2 linked regions of the Actinospica robiniae DSM 44927 genome follow. The protein of the gene in region 2 binds, or shares a complex with, the protein of the main gene of each other region. Links are inferred from orthologs where the notes say so. Each region holds a gene or a part of one and is shown on either strand. Other genes may lie near its edges. The genes, in order: ACTRO_RS03005 and trxA.

The links.
Region 1: the proteins of trxA (region 2) and ACTRO_RS03005 are in contact, whole or in part, in an NMR structure (PDB 2IPA), measured with the Bacillus subtilis proteins. The link is inferred for Actinospica robiniae DSM 44927 from one-to-one orthologs.

What each region holds. Positions count from the first base shown.
Region 1 is NZ_KI632511.1:687,304-698,123, forward strand. What follows is about bases 2,735-5,726. They hold ACTRO_RS03005 (arsenate reductase ArsC), read left to right. Parts: upstream 2,735-4,022; coding sequence 4,023-4,430; downstream 4,431-5,726. Other genes in these bases: ACTRO_RS02990 (ArsI/CadI family heavy metal resistance metalloenzyme), read right to left, coding at 2,735-2,812; ACTRO_RS02995 (ArsR/SmtB family transcription factor), read left to right, coding at 2,894-3,265; ACTRO_RS03000 (aquaporin), read left to right, coding at 3,262-4,026; ACTRO_RS45150 (HNH endonuclease), read left to right, coding at 4,767-5,111; ACTRO_RS03015 (PQQ-binding-like beta-propeller repeat protein), read right to left, coding at 5,135-5,386. Outside these bases: ACTRO_RS02975 (hypothetical protein), read left to right, coding at 1-108; ACTRO_RS02980 (SAM-dependent methyltransferase), read right to left, coding at 98-568; ACTRO_RS02985 (outer membrane protein assembly factor BamB family protein), read left to right, coding at 729-2,126; more of ACTRO_RS02990, read right to left, coding at 2,333-2,734; more of ACTRO_RS03020, read right to left, coding at 5,727-6,039; ACTRO_RS03025 (heavy metal translocating P-type ATPase), read left to right, coding at 6,211-8,100; ACTRO_RS03030 (hypothetical protein), read left to right, coding at 8,097-8,513; ACTRO_RS03035 (YgaP family membrane protein), read right to left, coding at 8,801-9,016; ACTRO_RS03040 (MMPL family transporter), read right to left, coding at 9,053-10,820. UniProt on the Bacillus subtilis protein: Catalyzes the reduction of arsenate [As(V)] to arsenite [As(III)]. In vitro, can dephosphorylate para-nitrophenyl phosphate (pNPP).
Region 2 is NZ_KI632511.1:5,953,741-5,964,286, reverse strand. Bases 4,620-7,337 are described here. They hold trxA (thioredoxin), read right to left. Parts: upstream 6,283-7,337; coding sequence 5,956-6,282; downstream 4,620-5,955. Other genes in these bases: trxB (thioredoxin-disulfide reductase), read right to left, coding at 6,325-7,296; ACTRO_RS25375 (hypothetical protein), read left to right, coding at 5,175-5,966; sigM (RNA polymerase sigma factor SigM), read left to right, coding at 4,620-5,178. In the rest of the region: ACTRO_RS25395 (DUF6049 family protein), read left to right, coding at 1-582; murein biosynthesis integral membrane protein MurJ, read left to right, coding at 698-2,761; ACTRO_RS25385 (protein kinase family protein), read left to right, coding at 2,823-4,511; more of sigM, read left to right, coding at 4,501-4,619; ACTRO_RS25360 (ParB/RepB/Spo0J family partition protein), read right to left, coding at 7,425-8,444; ACTRO_RS25355 (AAA family ATPase), read right to left, coding at 8,441-9,331; 16S rRNA (guanine(527)-N(7))-methyltransferase RsmG, read right to left, coding at 9,946-10,546. UniProt on the Bacillus subtilis protein: Participates in various redox reactions through the reversible oxidation of its active center dithiol to a disulfide and catalyzes dithiol-disulfide exchange reactions.

The sequences.
Region 1 (10,820 bases), 5.3 Mb from region 2 along the record:
CCCAAGGCCTTCGCGCCGGCCGTCTACTTCACGGTCCTGGCTCCGGCCACCGCGGCTCCGGACGTGCACGTGCATCGCGCGGTGGGCGCTTGCGCGCTCACCGTTTGATCAGCACTCCGGCCAGCTTGTCGCAGCGTTCGGAGAGTTCGTGCCCGGGCCCGCGCGCCCTGGCGGTGAGCACGGCCCGGGCGTGCGCGGCGGTGATCGGGTCGTCGGTGACGTAGACGTAGGGTGCCCCGGGAGCGCGGTCGTGCACCACGCCGTCGAGCGGTGTCTTGAGCGGGATCGCGCAGCCGAGCTGGAGGAACTGGGTCAGGCCCGTGCCGTCCGCGATCCACGCCGCGGCGCGCTCCGCGTACGCCTCGGCGGCGCGTGCGCTCAGGAAGACGTCCGGCCAGAGCGTGGCCAGATAGTCCACGGCTATCCGGTCGGCGTCGTAGTGGTCCTTACCGCCGATCATGTAGTCCCACATGCGCACCGGATGCGGGACGTGCGGGTCGATCTCAGGCGGCTGCCACCGCTGTCCGACGACTGACACCCAGCGATCGTCACCTGACTCTTCGTCCATGGCGCTCAGGCTACTGACCTGTGCGGGCACGCGCGCCTCGCCACCGACGCGGCTCCCGATCACCCGGCCGGTTGAGCGGGCGCGGCTTGGTTGCAGCGCGGGTACTTATTGACCGTGTCGAACGCCTGACAGCCCGGCAGAGCGATGCCAAACTGGCCGGGTGACAGGTCGTGCCGGTGGTCGCCGCCTCGCGGCCTCGGTCTGCTGCGTGGCCCTCGTCGCCCTGGCAGCCTCCGATTGCGCCGCGTCCGGCGGCGCACCAGCCCATTCCGCCGCCGTGCCGTCCGCGTCGGACGGCGAGCCGGGGCAGTGGATCACCTACAACGGCGGCAACGAGAGACAGGGCACGGCGACCTCCGAGACCGCCGCCTCAAGCACGCCTTCGCCGTCCCCGTCCTCCCCGCTTGCGATCGCTTGGCACGCGAAGCTCGACGGGGCTGTCTACGGCCAGCCGCTGCTGGTCGGCGATCGCATTCTGGCCGCGACCGAGAACGACTCGGTCTACGCGCTCGATGAGAGTGACGGCCGGGTGCTGTGGCATACCCGCATCGGTAGCCCTCAGCCGCTGTCCGGCCTGCCGTGCGGCGACATCGATCCGCTCGGTATCACCTCCACGATGGCCTACGACCCCGCCACCGGCTCGTTGTTCACGCTCGCCGAGACCGACGGGGGCCAGCACACCCTGGTGGCTATCGACCCGTCCACCGGAGGTGTGCGGTGGCGGCGTTCGGTCGAGCCGCCCAGCGGCGTCCCCATGGACACGCAGCAGCGGGCCGCGCTCACGGTCGCGTTCGGCCGCGTGTACGTGCCCTTCGGCGGTCTCGACGGGGACTGCGGCAAGTACATCGGCTCCGTGGTCGGCACGCCGGCGAGCGGGCAAGGCGCCCAGGTCCATTACGCCGTGCCGACCTCGCTTCGCGGCGCGATCTGGGCACCCGGCGGCCTGCTGACCGTCGGCGGCACCCTCTACGCCGCTGCCGGCAACGGCGCTTCGACCACCGGATTCGACGGCAGCGACTCGGTCATCGCACTCGGCCCGGATCTCGCCCGCCTCGGCTTTTTCGCCCCTGCCACCTGGGCGCAGGACAACGCGGACGACCTCGACCTCGGCTCGATGACACCGGCGCTGGTCGGCGACCGAATCCTCGCGCTCGGCAAACGCGGAACCGCGTACCTGCTGGCCGCGGACCGCCTCGGCGGCGTCGGCGGGCAGATTGCGCAGTCGCGGGTGTGCCCAGCGTTCGGTGCGGCCGCCGTACGCGGCAGCACGGCCTACGTGGCCTGCCCGGACGGCATCCGCGCGATCGATACGGCCGGCGACCGGATCAGCGTCTCGTGGAGGTCAGCGGCCCGCGCCAACGGCTCGCCGACCCTCTCCGGCGGCGACGTGTGGGCCGTGGCCTGGCCCGCTGGCACCTTGTACCGCTTCGCGGCGTCCACCGGCGCGGTCACCGGCCTCATCGCACTCGGCACGGTCCCGCATTTCGCGTCAGCCACCCTCGCCGACGGCCGGGCCTTCGTCGGCACGATCAACGGCGTCACCGCGATCGATCGGTAAAGCCGGTCCCGCGTGGTGTCACTGTGCTTCGAATGCCGCGTCGGCGTCCGGGTACGCCGGAAACGGGGTCTGAGTCCCTGATCACTCAGAACCTTGAGATGTTGCTAAACGCGGGAATCCGGATCGAGCTGCCTTTGGTCGTCGGCCGCCGTACCGGACGCGGCTCGTGTTGCGGCCGATCGCCGGAAGCGCCCCCCGCACGCCGGCTAGTAGCAGCCCTTGCGAGTCAGGGTCAGTTCTTCCGCCGCCGGCGCCTGGCGGCAGCAGGCGGTCTGGTCGCGCCTGATGTTGCCGTCGGTCTGGCCTTCGAGGTCGGGGCGGGCGTCGGCGAGCACGGTGTAGACCTCCCAGCGCTCGCTCCCGGGCCCGGTGACCCAGACCTTGTCCTGAAGCGCGTAGCAACAGGTGGTGTTCTCCTCCACGTCGGTGGCCAGGCCCTCGCCGGCCAGGCGCGAGATCGCCTCGGCCACCTGTGCGGCGCCCTCGACCTCGACGCCGAGGTGGTCGAGGCGGGTGGGCTCGTCGTCGTCGCCTTCGAGCAGGACGAGCTTGAGCGGGGGCTCGGTGATGGCGAAGTTGGCGTAGCCGGGGCGGCGCTTGGCCGGCTCGACGCCGAAGAGCTTGCTGTAGAACGCGATCGAGTCATCGAGGTCGGATACGCGCAGGGCGAGTTGGACGCGGGACATGGCGGTCACTCTTCCATTGATTCGACGGATGTCTATGCAGTCGAGCTTGCCCCTTGAATCGATAACTGTCAACATAGATGCATGTCGAAGAAGGAACTCGCGGTGCTCCAGCCGCCCGCCTGCTGCACCCCGATGGTGCGCGAGCCGCTGTCCGAGCAGGACGCGAAGGCGTTGGCGGCCTCGTTCAAGGCGCTCTCGGATCCGGTGCGGCTTCGGCTGCTCTCGCTGATCGCCTCGTTCGAGGGTGGCGAGGCGTGTGTGTGCGATCTGACCGGCCCGTTCGATGTCTCGCAGCCGACCATCAGCCACCACCTGAAAGTGCTGCGCGAGGCCGGGCTGATCGACTCGGAGCGGCGCGGGACCTGGGTCTACTACTGGGTGCTACCCGACGCGCTCGCGCGGCTCGGCTCGCTGCTGGCCACCGACGGCGCAGCCGGCGCGTCCGCCCGATGAGTAGCGAGTCGGCCCGCCGCGCGCTCGCCGAAGCGCTGGGCACCGGGCTGCTGGTCGCGATCGTGGTCGGCTCTGGTATCACGGCGCAGCGCCTGTCCCCGGGCGACATCGGCTTGGAACTGCTGGAGAACTCGATCGCGACCGCTCTCGGTTTGGGTGCGCTGATCCTGATGCTCGGCCCGGTATCCGGCGCGCACTTCAACCCGGTGGTCACCCTCGCCGACTACGTTCTCGGCCGCCGCACCGGTGCCGGGCTCGACGCGGCCACCGTGGCGGTGTTCATCCCGGCGCAGGTCGCGGGCGGCATCGGCGGTGCGGCGCTGGCCAACCTGATGTTCGGCTTGCCCACCGTCACCGCCTCCACCCACGTGCGCGACGGCGGGCACCTGTGGCTCGGTGAAGTCGTCGCGACGGCAGGTCTCGTGCTGCTGGTCTTCTCGCTGGCCCGCACCGGCCGCGGCGCTTATGGCCCGGCGGCGGTCGGTGCGTACATCGGCGCGGCGTACTGGTTCACCTCGTCGACCAGCTTCGCCAACCCGGCCGTCACCATCGCACGTGCGTTCACTGACACGTTCTCCGGGATAGCGCCGGGCTCGATCGCCGGATTCGTCGGCGCGCAACTTCTCGGCGCCGCTATCGGAGTCGGCTTGGTCGCAGTCCTCTTCCCGCACCGCCCGACCCCGGCCAAGCCGCTTGCCTCCGCCGAGCCGCTCGGAGCCGAACACGTCACGATCCCCACGACCGCGAGGACCGCCCCATGACCGACAAACCCAGCGTGCTGTTCGTGTGCGTACACAACGCCGGCCGCTCCCAGATGGCCGCCGGATTCCTCACCCACCTGGCAGGCGACCGGATCGAGGTGCGCTCGGCCGGTTCCGCGCCGGCCGGCACCGTCAACCCCGCCGCCGTGGAGGCGATGAAGGAAGTCGGCATCGACATCTCCGCCGAGGCCCCGAAGATCCTGACCATCGACGCGGTCAAAGCCTCCGACGTGTGCATCACCATGGGCTGCGGCGATACCTGCCCGGTCTTCCCGGGCAAGCGCTACCTCGACTGGAGCCTCGACGACCCGGCAGGCCAGGGCGTCGAGGCCGTCCGACCGATCCGCGACGAGATCGAGCGGCGCGTCCGAGCTCTGATCGCGCAACTCGCTCCGCACGGTTAGGCGGCGAACAAGGCCGTTCCGCGTTTCGTTTGGATGAAGCCACGGCGTGGCACAGGATAGGGCTCCGCCATACCCGTCCGTCCGTGCCGCGAGGTTGCCATGCGCAGATTTCTGATATCCGCTGTGATGATCATGTTTTGCGTTTCGGGATGTACGTCGCTTGGCGGCGCGCCGTCGCCGTCGGATTCGGGAAGTTCGAGCCCGCAGGCGCGTTCGGCCGGGCTGCTTCAGGTGCACGACCCCGGGAAGCTGACCGGGACCGCGCCGGATTCGTGCCGTGCGTTGTCCGGGCCGCGCCCGGATGCGTCGTGCACGCCGGGTGCGATAGACCCGGCGGTGACGCAGGCGAACATAACGACGACGATATGTGCCTCGGGGTACACGGCGAAGGTGCATCCCTCGTCCTCGGCCACGAACCGGCTGAAGGCGCAGATGTACCAGGCCTATGGGATCGCCTCGGGCACCGTGTCCGAGCTCGATCACCTGGTGCCGCTGGAACTCGGCGGAGCGAACGACGTGGCGAACCTGTGGCCGGAGATCGGGAAGCTGCCCAACCCGAAGGACAAGGTGGAGAACGATCTGCGCGAGGACGTGTGCTCGGGGAAGGTGTCGCTGGCTGCCGCGCAGAAGGCGATAGCGGCGGACTGGATGACCGCGGAGGAGCAGCTCGGGGTGTCGTGAGCCGCGGTGTCGCCGGTCTGCCGTCAGGCTCCGGCGACGGCGGCGACGCCGGTGTCGGTGCCGACGAAGACCTGGTCGCCGGACAGAGTGGGGGAGACGAAGTTCGGGGTCGGGCCGCCGAGGTAGATCTGTGCCTTGGCGGCGCCGGTGGCCGGGTCGAGGGCGTAGAGCTCTCCGGCGAAGTAGTTCACCCACCAGACCGCGCCGCCGCCGACAGTGGGGGAGCCTTCGGCGGGAAGGGTGGATTTCCACAGCACCGTCGGAGTGCCGATCAACGCGTCTGACCTGGGCCGAGCGAGACTGTGGGTGATCGGCCCCTTCGATTCTCAGGCTAGGGACCACGGAGGCATCCGCCAGAGTCCCACCCAGGCAGAGATCCGCTCGGTCCCGAACCTGTCTGTCGGCCCGCATTGCACATGGACGGCGATATGGTTTCAGGCTGAAATTACCAAGGCCGTCGGCGCTGAAGCGCACTCACGGCAACACCACGCAGAGATGGCCGTCGCTCACGGCGGTGACAGCGTGCTTCTGCTTAGGCGATCGTCTCGATCCCGGGCTGGCCGACGTGGTCGCGCAGGCCCAGGCGCAGATGCTCTGAGTGGTAGACGGCTTCGTCGAGAAGGGCGGCGACGTGGTTGTCGTAGAGGGCATACACGGTGTTCTTGCCCTGACGCGTGCCGGTGACGAGGCCGAGGTGGCGCAGTAGGCGCAGTTGGTGGGAGACGGCGGACTGCTCCATGCCGATCTCGCGGGCCAGCTCAGTGACCGTACACGCGCCCCGGCGCAGTCGCACGAGGATCAGCAGGCGGCTGGGGGTGGCCAGTGCCTGGAGCGTCTCGGCCACGGCGGCAGCAGACGCGGCGTCGAGCACCGCCTGCGGGGCCCGCTCACGCGGCACGTTCTCCTGCTCGGCGTTGACATGACCCATGCACGAAGCATACCAGCGGTGTTCGCATGAAGAAATATTCATGCGATCAGGTATAGTCGGCCGGGTAGCTCCCCAAGATCGAGGATCCGCCATGCCCACCGACATGATCGACACCCGGCCCGCCGCCGTGCAGAGCGGACCCGCCGAGCCCACCCGCCCCGTGCAGCGGGGGTGTGGTCGCTGCCCGAGGTGAAGTGGGCGGCGCTGGCGACGGCGCTGTTCCTGGTGGGTCTGGTCGCTCATTTTGCCCACGCGCCCGGGTGGCTGCCGTGGACGTTCTTCCTCGTCTGCTACGCGGCCGGCGGGTGGGAGCCGGGCCTGGCCGGGCTGGGCGCGCTGCGCGAGAAGACCCTCGACGTCGACCTGCTCATGGTGCTCGCCGCAATCGGCGCCGCGGCCGTCGGACAGGTGCTGGACGGTGGGCTGCTGATCGTCATCTTCGCGACCTCCGGTGCGCTCGAGGCGGTAGCGACCCATCGCACCGCTCAGGCCGTCCGCGGGCTGCTCGACCTCGCCCCCGAGCGCGCTGTGCGTTTGGCCGGAAACGACGCGGAAGAACTCGTCGACGCCGCGGCCCTGAGTGTCGGTGACGTCGTACTCGTGCGTCCCGGGGAGCGGATCGCAGCCGACGGCCGGGTCGTGTCCGGCGCGAGCGAAGTGGATCAGGCCACCATTACCGGGGAGCCGCTGCCGGTCGCCAAGTCCGAAGGCGACGAGGTCTTCGCGGGCACCCTCAACGGCACCGGCGCGCTGCGTGTCCGGGTAGGCCGCGAGGCCTCCGAAAGCGTGGTCGCCCGGATCGTCGCGATGGTCGAAGACGCCTCGGAGACCAAGGCGAAGACGCAGCTGTTCATTGAGAAGGTCGAGCAGCGCTACTCGATCGGCATGGTGAGCGCGACCGTGCTGCTGTTCGCGATCCCGCTGCTTGCGGGCGCGGCGTTCCAGCCGAGCCTGCTGCGCGCGATGACCTTCATGATCGTCGCATCGCCCTGCGCCGTCGTCCTCGCGACCATGCCGCCGCTGCTCGCCTCGATGGCCAACGCCGGCCGCCACGGCGTGCTGGTGAAATCCGCGGTCGTAATGGAGCAGCTCGGCGCGACCACGCGCGTGGCGTTCGACAAGACCGGCACCCTGACCGAGGGCACGCCCCGCCTGGCCCGCATCCAGTCGCTCTCGAGCACCGATCTGTCCGAGCAGCAGATCCTCGCCCTCGCCGCCTCCGCGGAGAACCCGTCCGAGCACCCGCTGGCCCGCGCGATCGTCACCGCGGCCCGCGAGGCCGGGCACACGCTCGTGGGCACCGAGGAGTTCGCCGCGATCCCCGGCCAGGGCGTGCGCGCCCGCGTCCAGGGCCACGACGTGGAGATCGGCAGCCCCACCCGCCTGCTCGACGATCCCGCAGACGGCGAACTCGCCGACGTCATCACGCAGCTCGAAGTCTCCGGCCACACCGCAGCGCTGGTGCGTGTGGACGGCAAGCCGGTGGCCGTCTTCGGCATCGCCGACCGCCTGCGACCCGCCGCAGCCGACGCCGTGGAACGGATCGCCACCGTCACCGGCACTGCGCCGCTCCTGCTGACCGGCGACAACCAGCGCGCCGCCGACCTGCTCGCCGCCCAGGCCGGCATCACCGACGTGCGCGCGGAACTGCTGCCGCAGGACAAGGTCGAAGCGGTCCGTTCACTGGAGGCTTACGGCCAGCGAATCCTGCTGGTCGGCGACGGCGTGAACGACGCGCCCGCGCTCGCCGCCGCGCACACCGGCGTCGCGATGGGCCGGGCGGGATCGGACCTCGCGCTCGACACCGCCGACGCCGTCATCATGCGCGACGACCTCGCCACCATCCCCGCAGTGATCACGCTCTCGCGCCGCGCCCGCACGGTCGTGCAGGCCAACCTCGTCATCGCGTCCGTCATCATCCTCGCCCTGGTCACCTGGGACCTGGCCGGCCACCTCCCGCTTCCGCTCGGCGTGCTCGGGCACGAGGGCTCCACCGTGATCGTGGGCCTCAACGGCCTGCGGATGCTGCGCAAATCCGCCTGGACCAAGGCACTGCGATGAGCGGAGGAAAGAAGGAAACCAAACAGAAGGCGCAGACGCAGATCGGCGCGGCCACCGTCACCGTGTGCCGCGGCTGCTGCTGCGGACGGGTCGAGAAGAACCCTGGCGTCGACCACGCCGGACAGCTCGCCACCCTGCGCGAACGCCTCGGCCCGGCACGCGTTCGCGTCTCGGACTGCCTCGACGTGTGCGAGCAGTCCAACGTCATCGTCGTCAGCCCGGCTCCAGCCGCGCGCGCCGGCGGGGAACGCCCGGTCTGGCTCGGCCTCGTCCACGACCCTGACGCCGTCACCGACATCGCCGACTGGGCCCAGGCCGGCGGCCCCGGCGCCGCCGAGCCTCCCGCGATTCTCGACCTCTACCGCTTCAGCCCTTCCCGCCGCGTCCGCGCGGAATCAGGCATCGACTCGTAGCGGCCGCAACGGTCTGCCGCTGTGCGTACGGCCTGCGGTTGCCGAACAGGCGCGCGACCAGCCCGCCGCCCTTGCGGGTGTTGCGCGGCGGGCAGGAGCAGCGCTCGGAGCCCGGGATTCCGGCGAGCACTTGCTCGACGTGCATCCCGCATCCTCGATAGGTGGCCTTGCCGCAGGACTTGCAGGTGGCACGCTGGCACGTGGGTGGATCTCTCTTCAGGCGGCGAGGCCGAGCCCGGTGGCCGGTCCCAGCGCCAGATCGATGAGCACGACCGATCCCGCCTTGCCTATTGCACGCGGCAGCCGTTGCCGCGACAGGAACGCCCGAACAGCGGGGAGATGGGGCAGAGGTTGAACACGCCGGTGGCCAGCGGCAGCAGGCCGAAAACGGCCAACGCCCACCACGCTCCGCCGGCGGCGACGCCGACGGCGATCAGGGCCAAGCCGATCAGGATCCTGATCGTGCGGCCAGGGCGGGTGGACATGAAATCGAGGAAGTGCATGAGATGCTCTGTCTTTCTGCGGGGTGCTTGGTGCGGTCAGTGCGAGAAGCGGATGTCGGGCAGGATCCGGGCTAGCCGGCGCGGGCAGGACCACGTCGCGTGGTTCATCAGCCGCAGCAGCACGGGAAGCAGGACGAGGCGGATCAGGGCCGCGTCGAGGAAGACCGCGACGCCGAGGATGACGCCCATCTCCTTCGGCGGCAGAGGCCCGGAGAGCGCGAAGGTGAAGAACACCGCGACCATGACGGCGGCTGCCGCGAACACGACGCGCCCGGAGTGGCGCAGCGCGCCGGTGACCGCGGCTTTCGGGTCGCCGGTCAGTTCGTAGTGTTCCTTGGCTGCGGCGAGCAGGAACACGGTGTAGTCCATCGCGATCGCGAAGATCATGGCGAAGAAGAACACTGGTGCCCAGCCGTCCAGGAAGTGCTGCGGGGTGAATCCGAGCACTGAGGCGCCGTGGCCGTTCTGGAAGACCAGCCGGGCGACGCCGAACGCGGCGGCGGTGGACAGCAGGCTGGTGAGCGTGCCGGCCAGGGCGGCGAGCGGGGCGCGCAGCGCGACCAGCAGCAGGAGGAACCCGAGGCCGAGCACGGTGCCGATGACCAGCGGGGTCTTGGCGTTCAGGGCGGACTGCAGGTCCAGATTCTCCACCGCCGCGCCGCCCACGATCGCGTGTGCGGGCAGGCCGGCGCGCAGGTGCTCGACCGTGGCGCCGAGTGCGGGGCTGGAGGGATCGACGCTCGGCACGGCCTGGATCAGCACCAGGTCCGCGCCGTCGGCGGCGCGTTGGGCCGGGGTGACGGCGGCGATCCCGCCGGTCTCGGCCGCCGCGTCGTGCGCCGCCTGCGCCTCGGACGCGGGGGCGAGGATCTGCAGCATGCCCGGCATGCCGGGGCCGAAGGCCTGCTGCACCTCGGTGTAGCCGACGCGGGCGGAGGCCGTCTCGGGCACGACGGTGATCGAGGGCATCGCGGTGCGCAGTCCCAGCAGCGGCGAGGCCAGCGCGAGCAGGATGACGAGGGCGGGCAGGCCGTAGCGCAGGGGATTGCGCCACAGCCGTTCTCCCCAGCTGGCGAATACTCGGCTGCCGTCTCCGGCTGCGCCCTCAGTGTTCTTCTTCGTCCACGGCAGCCGGCCGGCATCCACGCGTCGGCCGAGCTTGCCGAGGACGGCCGGCAGCAGGGTCAGGGTGGCGGCCAGCACGAAGGCGACCGCGAGCATGATCCCGGCGGACATCGAACGGAACGCGGGGACCGGGACCAGCATCACCGCGGACAGGCTGACGAGCACGGTCGCCCCGGACAGGGCGACGGCCTTGCCGGCGGTGTCCATGGTCTGACCCACCGCCCGGTGCACGTCCCCGTGCCGCGCCAATGCGGCGCGGAAGCGCACGACGAGGAACAGGGCGTAGTCGATGCCGAGGGCGAGGGCGAACATCATGGCGAAGTTCATCGCCCAGATCGAGGTCGGCGTGAGGTGGTTGAGCAGGACCAGCGCGCCGGCCGACGCGGCGAGGCCGGAGATCGTCAACAGCAGCGGCAGGCCGGCGGCGACGAGGGAGCCGAAGGCGAGCACCAGGATGATCATCGTCACGGGCCAGGACATGATCTCCGAGTGCATCATCGCGTCGTGGTTGGCGGCGTTGAAATCGCTCCACAGCACCGACGAGCCGGTGGCCGCCACGGTGACCCCGTGCCCCGACAGTGCGGCGAGCGGCGCCTTGAGGTCGTCTGCCGCCCGAACCATCGTGTTCGTGTCCGCGTGAGCGCCGGCGAGCAGGACCTCGGTGTGTCCGTCCGCGCTG
Region 2 (10,546 bases):
CTGGTCGGAGGAGACTCCAGCGACGGCCTGTCCCTCGCCGTCGAGCGCACCGTCTCCACCGACTGGCGCGGCCAGCCCGGCGCCTGGGGCACCTTCGCCGCCGCCGTGCAGCGCCGGCTGACCGGCCAGATGGGCCAGGTCTACCTGATCCAGAAATCCGACATCACCCTGTCCGGCACCAGCGGCTCGATCCCGTTCACCGTGCACAACGGTCTCAACCAGCGGGTCCGCCTCGGCTTGAACTTCAGCATGAAGCCCACCGGCCGGCTCGACATCAGCTCGGTCGCCGCGGCCGAGATCCCGGCCCACAGCAGCCGCACGATCCAGGTCCGGGTGACTTCCCGGTCGCCCAGCGCCACCATCCAAGTCACCGCGTACCTGGTCAATCCGGCCGGGGCGCACTACGGTGGCGCGGAGGGCGACGGCTCGCAGACTCTGCAGGTCAGCGTGACCTCGATCGGGTTCGTGGCCCTGCTGCTGTTCGCCGGTTCAGCCGCTCTTCTGGTGATCGCTGTAGGGTTGCGTATCTATCGGGGTAGGAGAGGCTCGCGGAAGAAGCCGGGGACCCGAGAGGGTGACTGACCGACCCGGTTACACCGCGGGCGCACAGAACCCTGGAGAATGAAGCACGAGCGCTCGGCGTGGGTCCGCGCGCACCGGCCGCGGTGGGCCGTGTGGCACAGGAGGAAACCGAGCGATGTCAGGGTGGCACGAGGGCGACCGGTACCGGGGACAGGAATACGTCTCCGAATACCGGTCCGACCAGCAGCCCGGCCCTCAGCAGCCGACGCAGTTCCACGCTCCGTATCAGCCTGCTCACTATCCGGAGCAGGAGCACGGCTACGAGCAGCACACCGACGAGTGGTACACCGCCACCCGGTACGCCGAGCAGGACCTGTGGTACCCGGAGATACCGCCGGACGAGGCCCCCGAAGCCCGGGCCCAGCGCCGCGCCGCGTACGCCGAGGCGGTCGACGCCACCCGGTTCAACCTGCCCGCGTTCGGTACCGCGTTCCTCGACCCGACCTCGCTCCAGCAGCTGATCCCGCCGCGCCGCGGCCAGGTCCAGGGCCCGGCCACCCGTCCGGGCGACCCGACCGCGGTCGGCACCGAGGTCGAGGCCCGGCCGCAGGAAGCGGCGAAGGTCAGCGTCTCCAAGGCCAGCCGGATCATGGCGATGGGCACCATCGTCTCCCGGGTGACCGGCATCGTGCGCACCTCGCTGATCGTCGCGGCGCTCGGCACCGGCGCGCTCTCGGACTCGTTCAACGTCGGCAACAACCTGCCGAACATGATCTACGCGATCGTGGCCGGCGGCGCGGTCAACGCGATCTTCGTGCCGCAGCTGGTGCGCGCGATGAAGGACGACCGGGACGGCGGCCAGGCCTTCATCGACCGGCTGCTGACCATGACCATCGTCTTCCTCGGCTCGCTCACGGCGCTGGCCGTGCTCGCGGCGCCGCTGCTGATCGACGTCTACGCGGGCGGCTACACCGGTGCCCAGCGCGAGGCCACGATCAACTTCGCCCGCTTCTGCCTGCCCCAGATCATCTTCTACGGCCTGTCCGTCATGCTCGGCCAGATCTTGAACGCCAAGGACAGCTTCGGGCCGATGATGTGGACCCCGGTGCTGGCCAACGTGGTGCAGATCGCCACGCTCGGCGCGTACCTGTGGATCGTCAACGGCGTGGCCAACACCCCGCAGACGATCACCGGCGGGGAACAGCTGCTCCTAGGCCTCGGCACCACCCTCGGCATCGTGCTCCAGGCCGTGACGCTCATCCCGTACCTGCGCGGCGCGGGCGTGTCCTATCGGCCCCGCTTCGACTGGCGCGGCACGGGTCTGGGCAAGTCGATGACCCTGGCCAAGTGGACGCTGGCGACCGTCGGCGTGAGCACCGTGGTGAACTGGGCCGTGACGTACATGGCCACGTCGATGGGCTCGCGCGCGCACAACGCGAACGCCGGCGTCGGCTACTCGGCGTACTCGAACGCGATCACGCTGTGGATCCTGCCGCAGTCCGTCATCACCGTCTCGATCGTCACCGCGCTGCTGCCGCGGATGAGCAGGTTCGCGCACACCGGGGACAAGAAGGCCGTGGGCGACGCGATCTCCTACAGCCTGCGCGCCTCCGGCGTGGCGATCGTCCCGTGCGGCTTCGCGTTCCTGGCCTTCGCCCAGCAGATCGTCTCGATCCTGCTCGGCCACGGCAACATGACGCCCGAGCAGTCGCACAACCTCGGCTACATGCTCATGGCCTTCAGCATCGGCCTGATCCCGTACTCGGCCCAGTTCGTCATGCTGCGCGGCTTCTACGCGTACGAGGACACGCGCACGCCGTTCTTCATCTCGCTCTGGATCGGCGTCGCCAACGCCGGGCTGGCCTGGCTCTCCTACGTGGTGCTCGGCGGTACCTCGTGGGCGGTGGCCGGAATGTGCGTGGCGTACTCGGTCTCCTACCTGGTCGGCATGGTCATCACCGCCGGGAAGCTCAAGGCCCTGGTCGGCGGGTTCGACGCCAGGCGGGTGCTGCGGGTGCACGTCAAGCTGTGCGTGGCGGCCGGAATCGCGACCGCGATCGGCGGGCCGGCCGGCATCTACGTGACCGACATGCGCGGCGCCGGCACCATCGGCGCGATGGCCGGACTCGCCAGCGGCGGCGCGCTGTTCCTGCTGATCTTCGTGCTGATCGCGCGGGCCATGCGGGTGCAGGAGCTGAATTCCTTGTTGGGTACGGTGAAAGCGCGCCTCGGCCGATAGCACTAGCATGGGGCGGGAAGCGAACGACCGAACCGCCGCAAGAAAACCGTGAGGGAGGGCCGTGGCTGCCCTGGCCGACACCCCCGACGAAAACCCCACCGACACGACCGTGTCCGCGGGACAGCTGTGGTCCCCCGGACGCCGTCTCGGCGGCCGCTACCGGCTCGAGCGCCTCGTTCGCGGCTTCGGCGGCACCCACACACCGGACCCGCAGCTCTGGGTCGGCGTCGACGAGCTGCTCAACCGCAAGGTCGGGGTGGACCTCATCGCCGCGGACCATCCGCTGCTCGAGGAGGTCGCCCGAGCCGCCCGGGACGCCGCGGCGGTGGCCGACGCCCGGTTCGTCCAGGTCCTCGACGCCGTGCGCGACGAGGACCTTCTCTACATCGTCACCGAGTGGGTCCCGGGCGCCGAGCAGCTGGGGGAGCGGCTGCAGGAGGGCCCGCTGAGCCCGGCCAAGGCCACGGCCATGATCCGCGAGGCGGCCGAGGCGATGGTGCGGGCGCACGAGGCGGAGGTGGCGCACGGCGCGCTCAACCCGGCCACCGTGCTGATCACCGCGGCCGGGCAGGTCAAGGTGCGCGGGCTGCTGGTGGAGGCGACGCTCGGCGGCGACGCGCCGGAGGTACACCCGGCGGAGGCCCGCTACGCCGCGGACGTGCTCGCCCTCGGCCGGATCTGGTACGCCGCGCTGACCGCGCTCTGGCCGGAGGCCCAAGGCGAGCTCCCGCTCCCCCCGGCCCCCCGGGACGCGGCCCTGGACCGCCCGTACAGCCCGGCCCAGGTCCGCGCCGCGGTGCCCAAGCAGGTGGACACGGCGGTGCGCCGGGCCCTGGGCATGGGCGACGAGTCGGCGCCGGCGATCACCACGGTCAAGGAACTCGCCGACGTGATCCGCTCGCTGCCGCGGCTGCACGACGAGCTGGCCGAGCCGACCTCCGTGCTGCCGCGCAGCCGTTCCCGCGAGTCCGCGCCGACCACCGTGATGTCCTCGGCCTCGGCCGGGCGCCCCACCGAGCTGCACGACTCCCCGCCGTCGTGGACCCCGACGTCCGCCGGCCGTGCCGGCGGGCCGTTCTGGCGCCGCCGCGGCGTGCTGGCCGTGGCCGGCTGCGCGGTGTTGGCGCTGGCCACGCTCGCCGCCTTCCAGTTCGCCGGCGGCGGAAACGGCGGCTCCTCGGCGATCACCAGCAGCGGCGGCACGCCGTCGGTCGGCACGGTCACCATCCCGCCCGGCACGGTGGGCTCCCAGCTGAGCATCCACACCGCCTCGGTCTGGGACGAGAACCCCTCGCAGAGCTCGATAAAGTCCGCGAAGTCGGCGTTCGACGGCAGCTCGACGACCGGCTGGAAGACCACCACCCAGCTCCAGGGCGTCAGCTTCAACGGCTCGTACACCGGCGGCAGCGGGATAGGGCTGATCTTCGACCTGGCCGCCCAGCACGAGCTGGACGAGGTGAAGTTCCAGGTGCCGTTCAGCGGCGGCACGGTGGAGGTGCTGACGGCCGGCGCTTCGGCGTCCGCCTCCCCGACCTGGTCCAAGACCGCCGGTCCGGCCGGCTACACGGTCCAGGGCACCGACTCCCAGCTGACGGCCGGCCAGGACATCGCGGTCAAGTTCTCCCCGGTGACCACGCAGTACGTGATGGTCCTGTTCACCACGCTGCCGTACGAGTCGGCCGTGACCTCGACCAGCACCCCCGAGGGCTATCGGGACGGTCTGATAGACGTCCGCGTCTATGGCGCCTGACGACAGCGCTGATCTCGACTGCCTGCGCAGGCATCTCGCGGGGGAGCGCGAGGCCTTCGGGGAATTACTCGCGCGCCACCGCGGCCGGATGTGGGCGGTGGCGCTGCGGACCACCGGGAACGCCGAGGACGCCGCCGACGCGCTGCAGGAGGCGGCGCTCTCCGCCTTCAAGGCGGCCGCGAGCTTCCGGCGCGACTCGGCGGTGGGCACCTGGCTCTACCGGATCACCGTGAACGCCAGCCTGGACCGCTTGCGCCGGGCCGCGGCGCGTCCCACGGTGCACTACCCCGATCCCGAGTCGCCGGTCTGGCGTGAGGCCACCGCGGACCCGACCGACATGGCCGAACAGCGTGCGCTGCGGCTGATACTCGAACAGGCTCTGACGCAGCTCCCCTCCGACCAGCGCGCCGCCGTGGTCCTGGTGGACGTGCAGGGGCTGCCGGTGGAGGAGGCGGCGCGAGTGCTCCAAGTGCCGTCCGGGACGGTCAAGAGCCGCTGTGCCCGCGGCCGGGCGAAGCTCGCCGGAATCCTGCGGGAGGCCGAAATCTTCCGCACGACCGGGAACGCGAGACCGGATCGTGACGTCCCAGTACAGAACGACCCGAAGGCCGCGCCGTTGACCGAGTCCTCAACCGCGCCGGAGAGCAAGGAACGGGGTGCCCGATGAGAAACCTGCAGGAGCCCCGTGACGCGGCGAGCGAGCACCTCGACGATGAAGGGGTGTCCGAGTGCGCGTTCAGCCCGGAGCAGGCCGCTCCGGGCGCGCTGGAGCACGCCTCGGGCTGTGCCGACTGCTCGGCTCGGATCGAAGAGCTCGGGCGGCTGCTCACCTCGCTCGCCGACCTGCCCGAACCCGAGATCCCCGAGTCGGTCCTCATCCGCCTCGAAGCGACCGTGGAGCGGGCCTGGCGGGAGGCCGACGCCGAAGCCGAGCAGAAGACGCGGACCGAGCAGCGTCGCCCGCGAGCCAAAGCGTGGAGACCACTGGTCGTACCGACGGCGGCACTCGCCGTCATCGTCGGCGTGGTCGTAGCGCTCTCGTCCCTGCTCCATGCCGGCGGCACTGCTTCCACTTCCAACTCGGCCGGCGCACCCGCGGGTGCTGCCGCGGGGTCGACGACGTCAAGGGCGGTGCGTCCGATGGGCCAGTCAGAGCTGACGACGATGGTGATCGCGGCCCTGGACGGCACTTCGGGCTCCGAGAGCACGGCCACCGTGTCCTCGCCGAAGTCCCCTGCGATGGCGACGTGTTTCCGCGCACCGGCCCGAGCCGGCTACACCGTCGCGGCGGTCGCGCCCGAGGCCTACTCCGGTGGCGACGCCAGCCTCGTCGTCTACCGGAACGACGAAGAGCCCGCATCCACCACCACGTTCTACGCGGTGCTGTACGCGGGCTCCTGCCCCGGCTCCACGAGCCAGGTGCTGGACGAGGGACTCGTCTCGGTCAGCCGATGAAGTCTTCGAGGTCCTTGAGCAGAACGCGCTTCGGCTTCGCCCCGACGATCGTCTTGACGACCTCGCCGTTGACGTAGACGTTGAGCATCGGAATGTTCAGCACGCCGTACTTGGTCGCGACTTCCGGATTCTCGTCGGTGTTGAGCTTGACGATCTCCAGCTTGTCACCGTGCTCCTGCGAGATCTGCTCGAGGATCGGCGCGACCATGCGGCACGGGCCGCACCACTCGGCCCAGAAGTCGACCAGGACGGGCTTGCCGCTCCTGAGGACTTCCTCGTCGAAAGTCGCATCCGTGACCTGCTTGAGCGCCGACATCGGCGGCCTCCTTCGTGAGAGAACTGCTCTGTGGGTGGAACGTCAGGACTGGCGGGTGGATTCCGCGTGCTCCTGGGCGGCCAGGAAACGCTCCGCGTCGAGCGCGGCCGAGCAGCCGGTACCGGCCGCGGTGATCGCCTGACGGTAGACGTGGTCGACGACGTCGCCGCACGCGAAGACGCCCTCGAGGTTGGTCCGGGTGCTGGGCGCGTCGACCTTCACGTAGCCCTCGTCGTCCAGGTCGATCTGGCCGGCGAACAGCGTGCTGCGCGGTTCGTGGCCGATCGCGATGAACAGGCCGTCGGCCTTGATGTCGCGCTCTTCGCCGTTGACGGTGTCGCGCAGGCGGAGGCCGGTGACCCGGTCCTCGCCCAGGATCTCGGCGACCTCGCTGTTCCAGGCGAACGAGATCTTCGGGTTGCCGAAGGCGCGCTCCTGCATGATCTTGCTGGCGCGCAGCTCGCTCCGGCGGTGCACGATGGTGACGCTCTGCCCGAAGCGGGTGAGGAAGGTCGCCTCCTCCATCGCGGTGTCGCCGCCGCCGACCACGACGATCTCCTTCTCCCGGAAGAAGAAGCCGTCACACGTGGCACACCACGAGACGCCGTGCCCGGACAGCCGCTTCTCGTCGCTCAGACCGAGTTCGCGGTAGCCGGAGCCGGTGGCGATGATGACGGTCTTGGCGAAGTGCGGATCGCCGTTGCCGTCCACCACGCGCTTGATCGGACCGTCGAGCTCCACCTCGATGACGTCGTCGGTGACGAGTTCGGCACCGAAGCGCTCGGCCTGCTTGCGCAGCCCGTCCATCAGATCGGGACCCATGATGCCGTCCGGGAAGCCGGGGAAGTTCTCGACTTCGGTGGTGTTCATCAGTGCGCCGCCGGCGGTCACCGAGCCCTCGAACAGGAGAGGCTGGAGCCCGGCCCGAGCGGTGTAGATCCCGGCGGTGTACCCCGCGGGTCCGGAACCGATGATGATGACGTTCCGGACTTCGCTTCCCTCTGGTACCTGCACGGCCTGCTGCCCTCTCTCCGATTTCAACTTCTCGTGGATGCAAACGGCGCCTCGGGGGCGCCTATTCCGCAGCCCGCGCCGCCGCGAAGCGGTTCGCGGCGGCGCGGGCTGCGGAGGTGGTGGTGCGGCTATGAGCTGGCGCGCACCCGTTCGCCGGGAGCGATCATCTCAAGGATGCGGTCGAGGTCCTCGATCGAGCCGAACTCGACGATGACCTTCCCGATCCGTCCGCCGACGTTCACGGTGACGCGGGTGTCGTAGCGATCCGAGAGCCGGTCGGCCAACTCGGTCACCTCCGGCGCGATCCGGCTGCCGGCCCGCGCCTTGCGCTGCTTGCGCGGCCGCTCGGCTCCGAAGGTCTGCACGATCTCCTCGACCGTGCGCACCGAGAGCCCCTCGGCGATGATGCGCTGCGCGATCTCGTCCTGGGCCGTGTGCGTCTCCAGACTGCACAGCGCCTTGGCGTGCCCGGCCGAGACCGTCCCGGCCGAGATCTTCACCTGCACCGAGGGGGAGAGCCGCAGCAGGCGCAGCGTATTGCTGATGTACGCGCGGGAGCGGCCGACCTTGCTGGCGAGCTCGTCGTGCGTGCAGCGGAAGTCCTTGAGCAACTGGTCGAAGGCCGCGGCTTCTTCCAGCGGATTCAGCTGGGCGCGCTGCATGTTCTCCAGCAACGCGTCGAGCAGCATCCGCTCGTCTTCGGTCTGCCGCACGATCGCCGGGATCTCGGCGAGCCCGATCGACTGGGAAGCGCGGAAACGCCGCTCCCCCATGATGAGTTCGTACTTGTCCTCGCCGGTCTTGCGCACCACGATCGGCTGCAGCAGACCGACCTCGCGGATGGACTGACCGAGCTCGGCGAGTTCGTCCTCATCGAAGTACTCACGCGGCTGACGCGCGTTCGGAACGATGGCGGAGAGCGGAAGTTCGGCGAAGTAGGCACCAGCGACGAGTCTCGGTTCCACGTGGAACATCTCGCTCGGCGCTTCCGCCTCCTCGGCCTCCGGCCGGTAGACCTCGCCCAGCGGAAGCCGGCGTGAGGGGACGGGAGCCGGCGCGGAGCTCGCGTCGGGCGCCTCGTCGCCCTCGGGACCGGTGGGGATCAGCGAGCCCAGGCCACGGCCGAGCCCTCGCCGACGGTCGTTCATCGTGCTACCTCACGGAAGGTGGAGCCATCGGCCGACGCCGATGTGGGCGAGTTCGAGGAATCGGTCGACCGTTGCCCGGGAACCTGGCCGAAGCGCTCGGCGATTTCCCGTGCGGCTTCCCGGTAGGCGAGCGCACCGGTGGAAGCCGGGTCGTACGTCATCACAGTCTGGCTGTAGCTGGGCGCCTCCGAGATCCGCACCGAACGCGGAATCGCGGTGCTGAGCACCTCGGCCGGGAAGTGCATCCGCACCTCGTCGGCCACCTGGGAGGCGAGGCGGGTACGGGCGTCATACATCGTGAGCAGGATCGTGGAGATGCGCAGGTCCTTGTTCAGATGCGCCCGCACAAGCTCTATGTTGCGGATCAGCTGGGTCAGACCTTCCAGCGCGTAGTACTCGCACTGGATCGGGATCAGCACTTCCTTGCCGGCCACCAGGGCATTGACCGTCAGCAGCCCCAGCGAGGGCGGGCAGTCGATGATGATGTAGTCCATGGTGTCGTGGTAGACCTGCAAAGACCGCTGCAGGCGGCTTTCGCGAGCCACCATGGACACCAGCTCGATCTCCGCACCAGCAAGGTCGATCGTGGCGGGAGCGCAGTAGAGCCCGGGGATGTCCTCCACCGGCTGCACGATCTCTTCCATGCTGTAGCGCTCGATCAGCACGTCATAGATCGAAGGCACATCGGCGTGGTGCTCGATGCCCAGGGCAGTGGACGCGTTGCCCTGCGGGTCGAGGTCGACCACCAGAACCTTGGCACCCAACTGCGCCAGCGACGCGGCGATGTTGACGGTCGTCGTGGTCTTACCCACGCCGCCCTTCTGGTTGGCCACCACCATGACGCGGGTGTGGGCCGGACGCGGTAGCGGCTGGACGTTGCGCGACATGGCGGCGATGGCCGCTTCCGCTTCTCGTGCGATGGGCGTATCGCCGGCGCTGTCGGCTGCAGGCGCCCGACGACCCCCGTGCAGCGTGTCGGTGTCCACCTCGGTCGGCGCCTGCTGGAGGTATGCACCCGACCCGATCGGCTGGTCGTACGGCATCGGCCAACTCTCTTCCTCCGTCGCCGGCGCGACGGCTCGTTCAGCTTCCCGCGGTTGACTGCCCGGAGCGTCCGAATGCCATGTCCAGCTGAAGCCGTCCGGTGGCACGCTTTCCGCTTCCAGAGATTCTTGCAGGCGCCACCCGCGAGGCAGTGGAACGCCGCTGCTTAATTGGTCACCGTTTCCGGGACCCCTAGTGGGATGGCCTTCGGATCGCGCGACCATCGTGTCCCCTCGTCGCATCCGTCGTCGATGCCTAGGTGCCCTTGCTTGCGCTCCCATGTTTCACGTGGAACATGCCGTTCCACGTGGAACCGGCGCTATCGAGATCTCATGTTCCACGTGGAACCGGCATCCTGTCGAGGTGTCATGTTCCACGTGGAACGGCAAAAGCGGGTCGTCCGCCGGCGGTTCCACGTGGAACACGCGCCTAGGAGCAAGAAGTACTGTATCCGTTCTTACTTTGCTGCGCGGCGAGATCGGGGCTTGCGGTATCCCTGTGCCCCCAAATCAATCCGCACCACCCGGGTCGCCGCGTCTCCGAGCTCTGCTCCGACCTCCACGACGCTCCATTTCACCGCGCCCAGGCTCTGCAGCTTCGGAGCCACGGCTTCGAGCTCGCTCGCCGCCGTCTCGCCCTTGAGCGCGAGCATGTGCCCCTTCGGTGCGAGCAGGGGGAGGCACCAGCCGACCAACTTCTCCAGCGACGCCACCGCGCGGGCGGTCACCACGTCTGCCGCCACCCGGCCGGCCCACTCCTCGGCCCGGCCGCGACGCACCTCCACGTTGCGCAGCTCAAGCCGCTCCACGCATTCGCTCAGGAAGACGGTCCGCCGCAGCAGCGGCTCGAGCAGGGTGATCCGGAGGTCCGGGCGGGCGATCGCCAGCACCAGACCCGGCAGTCCGCCGCCGGAGCCGACGTCCACCACGTCGAGGCCCGGGGCGATGAGTTCGGCCACCGCTCCGCAGTTGAGCAGGTGGCGCTCCCAGAGCCGATCCACCTCGCGCGGACCGATCAGCCCGCGCTCCACGCCCGGCCCGGCCAACAGCTCGGCGTAG